DNA from 2 places in the Anaerostipes sp. PC18 genome. Region 1 is predicted to be linked to the other one. Evidence: predicted binding sites of a transcription regulator. Region 1 holds the regulator's gene; the other holds the start of a gene.
What was found. The regulator Rex, encoded in region 1, represses fermentation and respiration genes when NADH is low (regulators of the CRP and FNR family bind a similar motif). The targets are predictions, from matches to a motif close to ATTGTTAANTANTTAACAAT.

Region 1 (3,191 bases):
GCGGTGTGAGAACACACCCTGCCGGATAATCGATCTCCATTCCATAACGGCTGACCGTATTCAGGCCGTCGGCATCCAGCAAAAGAGGTTTCTTTCCACACTGTAAAACCTCTTCCAATAATTCTTTGGTCCGCTCTGAGACTCCCATTCCAGGTCCGAATAAGATACAGTCACACCATTCAAGGGCTTTTTTTACATTCTCATATGTTCCGAACAGTACTTCCGGAAGCATAGACTGCAGAATCGGACGGTTGGCTTCACAGGAAATCACCTTTACCAGTCCGCTGCCCATGCGCAGAGCACTCTTTGCCGAAAAAAAAGCAGCCCCTGACATCGTCTCATTTCCTGCTATGATCAGGACTTTTCCGTAGGTGCCCTTGTGAGAATCCGCAAAACGGCCCGGAAGCCTCTTTAGATCTTCCCTGTCGTATGTGAATCCCCCTGCATGCTTCTTTAAAACGGAATCAAAGAAACCTATCTTTTCTACATACAGCCGTCCCGCATATTCTCTTCCCGGATAGAGCAGATGTCCTGCCTTGGGCCCGCCGAACGTCACCGTAGCGTCTGCCCTGACGGCGCATCCAAGGACTTTCCCCGTATCCCCGCTGATGCCGGAGGGAATATCGACCGACATGACTCTGGCTCTGCTTTCATTGATCCTCTCCACAACGGTCCGATATATCCCCGCTATCTCCCTGGAAAGGCCTACGCCGAACATTCCTTCCAAAATCCAGTCATAGCCGTTATAATCTATTTCTTTTTTTTGCTCATACCCAAGACGGGTAAGGATATCATACTGCGTCTTTAAATCTCCGGATGCCTTGGACAGCTCCCCCACGACTGTGAAATCCACAGAATATCCTTCCTCCAGAAGGATTCTGGCCGCAGCCAGCGCATCTCCCCCGTTATTTCCGCATCCTGCCACAGAAAGTATCCTGTCACTTTTTCTGACCGTTTCCATGAGCCTTCGGGCAATTTTTTCGCTGGCCCGCTCCATCAGCACAAGACCCGGCATTCCGATCTGCTGTATGGTCTCTTTATCAACATCCTGCATTTCCTGATTTTTCAAAACATATTTCATAGACACTCTCCTATGACAAAAGCCTGTGCCAGCCCCCCTGTGTTCGTAACCGACACATGAAATTTCGTAATCTGCATATCCGATGCCAGCTTTTCGGCTCTGCCTGTCAGTTTCACATAAGGCGCTCCTTTTGAATCCCGGAACACTCCGATCTCATAGGGCTCCAATCCGAAGAAGCCGGTTCCAAATACTTTGGAAACGGCTTCTTTAACTGCAAAATTACCAGCAAGAGTCGTACTGTTTAAACCTGCGTATGCCAGTTCCTCTTCTGAAAAAATCCGGCTTAGGCGGTTCTTTCTCTCCACCATCTTCTGTACCCGCCCGATTTCTATCAGGTCAGTTCCTATACCGACAATCATGGCGTTCCTCCCGTCTTTACTCCGCGCCCTCGCCGTCTTCCCTGCTGTGAATATTGTAAGTCAGCGTCATGAGACTTTCTGCCAGATGGACATTCTCCACGGTCACACTGTCTGGCAGCGTGAGATCCACAGGAGCAAAGTTCCAAAATCCTTTGATGCCCCAGGACACAAGATCTTTGGCAATCTTCGGCGCCTGGTCCTGCGGAAGCGTGAGGGCTGCGATCTTGATCTCATGATTCTTTATAAACTCTTCCATATCGTCAATATCGTGCACTTCTACTCCGTGCACCGTGATGCCGATCAGCTTCGGATTTACATCGAACAGTGCGATCACCTGAAAACCAATGCTGTTATTGTTGAAATCCTGATAATTGGCCAATGCCTGCCCCAGATTTCCGGCACCGACAATGATCATCTGATTGCTCTTGTCAAGCCCCAGGATCTTGCCGATCTCCACGTAAAGGTTTTCTACATTGTAACCGTATCCCTGCTGCCCGAAACCTCCAAAGTTATTCAGGTCCTGTCGGATCTGGGATGCAGTTACTTTCATTCTCTCGCTCAGCTCTTTGGATGAGATCCTCGTAATATTTTTTGCTTTCAAAGCCCCCAAATAACGGTAATATCTAGGTAATCTCTTTATAACTGCCGGTGATATATTCTTATCCATTGATGACATTATTACCCTCCCACTTATTTTATTAACTACTCAAATTAAATAAATTATATAAGATTGTCTAATAACTGTCAAACTTTTCGGTGCGTTTTTTCAGAAATTATGTTATGCTTAAAAAGAATTTTTACAGCTTAGAAATTTTGAAGGAGTGCACTATGGTTTTATCTTGTCAGAATATACATAAAACATTTGTCGACCAGGAAGTCCTGAAAGGAATTTCCTTTCATATCAATGAGAAGGACCGGCTCGCCGTCATCGGCTTAAACGGCGCCGGAAAGTCCACCCTGCTCAAGATCATCATGGATCAGATGACACCCGACGAAGGGGAGATCCACAAAAAGAAGGACGCCGATATCGGCTATCTCGCACAGCATCAGGACCATACTTCTTCCCGCACCATTTATGAAGAGCTTTTGACCATAAAACAAGATGTGATCGAACTGGACAAAAAACTCCGCTCTCTGGAGCATATGATGAAGCATTTAAGCGGCGCAGAGCTCGAAGAAAAGATGGAGGAATACACCAGGACCACTCATTTATTTGAACAGAAAAACGGTTTTGCCTATGAAAGTGAGATCGCAGGAATCTTAAAAGGACTCGGGTTTAAAGAGGAAGACTTTCAAAAAATGATTGAGACACTGTCCGGAGGACAAAAGACAAGGGTAGCTCTCGGAAAACTTCTGCTGATGAAGCCCGAGATTCTTCTCCTGGATGAGCCTACCAATCATCTGGATGTTGAGTCAATCCAATGGCTGGAAAACTATTTAAGCCACTATGAGGGCGCTGTCATCCTGGTCTCCCATGACCGGTATTTCCTGGACAAGATCGTCAACAAGGTGATGGAGATCGAGGCGGGGCATGCGATGCTCTTTGACGGCAACTACACTTCTTTTATTAAGAAAAGGGATCAGGTAAAGGCGATCCGCTTAAAGGAGTACGAAAACCAGCAGCAGGAGATCCGGCACCAGAAGGCGGTCATCGAAAAACTAAAGCAGTTTAACCGGGAAAAATCCATCCGCCGGGCCGAGAGCCGTGAAAAGATGCTGAACAAAATTGATGTCATCGAAAAGCCTGTGGA
Region 2 (3,191 bases), 920 kb from region 1:
CTCCTACACAAAACTACATGCAAACACTTCAAACTGTTTGCATACTATATATTTCATCATATCTGTTACAAAAACTTCTGTCAAGAAAACATACTATAATTTTAAGGCTTTTATCCTAAAGCAAAGTCATCCTTGTAAAGCATGAAAAGGGGATGCCATAATTGACATCCCTGAAAACTTAGGATTCATATTCCAAAAACAGACTATCTGAAAATCGCTCCGCTGACCACGAGTTTCTGGATCTCGTTGGTTCCCTCGTAGATCTGAGTGATCTTGGCATCTCTCATCATGCGCTCTACATGGTATCCCTTCATGTAACCGTTTCCTCCCAGCATCTGCACCGCCTCTGTTGTCACATGCATTGCCGCCTCTGTACAGAGGTATTTTGCCTTTGCGGCCGGAATAGAATATGGTCTTCCTTCCTGTTTGTCGGTAGCAGCTTTATAAAGCATGAGCTTTGCAGCGTCAATTTCCATTTCAAGTTCCGCCATCTTAAATGCAAGATACTGGTTCCTGTATAATGGTTTGCCGAACTGCTCTCTCGTCTTTAAGTATTCTTTTGCAATCTCAAATGCACCTTCTGCAATTCCAAGTCCCTGTGCGGCAACACCGATACGGCCTCCGTCCAGAGTCTTCATAGCCAGTTTAAATCCGTCTCCGGAAGGAACGATCATATTTTCTGCCGGCACCCGTACATTTTCCAGGATCATCTCTGAAACCTGCGCGGAACGGATTCCCATCTTGTCTTCCACTTTGCCCACTGAAAATCCGGGAGTTCCTTTCTTCACCACGAAACAGGACAGTCCCTTGGCTTTTTTCTCAGGTTCCGTCAGGGCATATACTGCCGTATAATCGGCTAAAGGTCCATTCGTATTGAAACACTTCATACCGTTTAATATGTACTCATCCCCGTCTTTTTCAGCAACGGTTACACATCCGCCCGCATCAGATCCCGCATTTGGTTCCGTGAGTCCGAAAGATCCGAAGTGCTGTCCGGACAATATCGGCGCCAGAAATTCATTCTTTTTCTCGACCGGAGCGTCAGAGTTCATAATGCTTCCTCCATATAAAGAAGTGGATACAGAATAAGAAATACCCACAGAAGCATCTACTTTAGAGATCTCCTCCACTGCCAATACATAAGACAGGTAATCGGCTCCCTGGCCTCCGACTTCTTTCGGATAAGGAAGTCCGATCAGTCCCAGTTCTCCCATCTTCTTATAGAGATCTACCGGAAATTCACTGTTGGCATCTCTCTCGAGCACTCCCGGCTGTAACTCTGTCTGAGCAAAGTTTCTTGCTGTCTCCTGAATGGCTGCCTGCTGTTCCGTTAATTCAAAATTCATAAATAATCACTCCTTTCACCAAACTTAACATAAATTTACCATTTTGTTTCCCTATATTTGCACACTAATATTTTGTAAGCTAAATATATCACCACTTGTGCATATTGTCAATAAACTTTTATAATCTTTTATAGAATTATACAATTTAAATAAAATATATTGATAAACCATTGACAAACATGCAAATATAGTCCATATTAGAAGCATAAATAATATTTTGTATCCTAAATATTTGCACGCCAATATGTTAATTTTCTAACAAGAGCTGATTAAGTGTAATGTATATGTCATTTCAAGGAGGATTTAGAATGAACAATTTATTAATGGAAGTAGAAAACGAGATCGCAGTAGTTACAATCAACAGACCAAAATCTTTAAATGCCTTAAACAGTGAGACATTAGCAGAATTAGACCAGTGCTTTTCCGAGATCTCCCGCCGCAAGGACATCAGAGTCGTTATCCTTACAGGATCAGGAGAAAAATCATTTGTAGCCGGAGCCGATATTTCTGAAATGGTCAATGCCACTCCTGCGGAAGGAAGACAGATGGGTCTGCTGGCAAAGGAAGCATTCCTTAAATTAGAGACAATGCCTCAGGTAACGATCGCCGCTGTCAATGGATATGCTCTCGGAGGCGGATGTGAGATCTCCATGGCCTGTGATATCCGTGTAGCCGCAGAAAATGCAAGATTCGCACAGCCGGAAACAGGACTCGGAATCCTCCCGGGATTCGGAGGAACACAGCGTCTCTCCCGCTTAGTCGGAAAAGGACGTGCAAAAGAACTGATCTTTACCTGTGACCAGATCGATGCCGAAGAAGCTTACAGGATCGGACTTGCAAACAAGGTAGTTCCTCAGGCAGAACTGATTGATTACTGCAAAAAGATGGCAGCTAAGATCATGTCCAAAGGAAGCTATGCAATCTCTCTTGCAAAAGAAGCGATCAACACAGGCATGGACACCGATTTAAGCAGCGGACTTACATTAGAAGCAGATTTATTCGGACTCGCATTTTCTACGGAAGATAAAAAAGAAGGCATGACTGCATTTCTTGAAAAACGCAAAGCAGATTTAAAAGATTTCTAAAATAAATGAAGGAGAAAAACTATGGGAAAAGTTAAGATTATTACAGCAGATCAGGCCGCTGCCCTGGTAGAAGATAATACAACCGTCACTACCAGCGGATTTGTTGCCAGCGGAATGCCGGAAGCCCTTACAAAAGCTCTGGAAAAAAGATTTTTGGAAACCGGTTCTCCGAAAAACCTGACTTTATTTTACGCTGCTGCCCAGGGAAACCGTGACGGAAGCGGTGCGGATCATTTTGCCCACGAAGGAATGACCAAACGTGTCATCGGCGGACACTGGAACATGGTCCCGACGCTTGGACAGCTGGTCCTTGATAACAAAATTGAAGGATACAATCTGCCGCAGGGCACTCTGGCACAGCTCTACCGTGCCATCGCCGGTCACAAACCCGGCGTGATCACTCATGTGGGATTAAATACATTTGCCGACCCGCGCATTGAAGGCGGCAAATTAAATGACATTACGACCGAGGACATCGTAGATGTGGTAGAAATCTTAGGAGAAGATAAATTACTATATAAATCTTTTCCGCTGAACATCGGATTCATCCGGGGTACATATGCTGACGAGCACGGCAACGTGACACTTTCCCATGAATGCTGTACAACAGAAGTCACAACCATGGCTCAGGCAGTGAAGAACAGCGGCGGAAAAGTTGTGGTGCAGGTGGAAAAGGTCGTCGCAGACGGTACCTTAGATCCAAAATTAGTCAAGATCCCCGGAATCTATGTGGATGCAGTCGTGGAAGTGGAAAATATGC

Region 2: P8F77_RS05765 (enoyl-CoA hydratase-related protein) is a predicted target of Rex. The motif match lies at 1,505-1,524, and genes of this name have one in related genera.

Annotation. Positions count from the first base shown of each region.
Region 1 covers NZ_CP121164.1:1,973,995-1,977,185, forward strand. The annotation lists gene P8F77_RS10795 (NAD(P)H-hydrate dehydratase) at 1-1,081, opposite strand, end outside; gene acpS (holo-ACP synthase) at 1,078-1,440, opposite strand; gene P8F77_RS10805 (redox-sensing transcriptional repressor Rex) at 1,457-2,116, opposite strand; gene abc-f (ribosomal protection-like ABC-F family protein) at 2,269-3,191, shown strand, end outside.
Region 2 covers NZ_CP121164.1:1,049,104-1,052,294, reverse strand. The annotation lists gene P8F77_RS05770 (acyl-CoA dehydrogenase family protein) at 204-1,346, opposite strand; gene P8F77_RS05765 (enoyl-CoA hydratase-related protein) at 1,655-2,431, shown strand; gene P8F77_RS05760 (CoA-transferase) at 2,453-3,191, shown strand, end outside.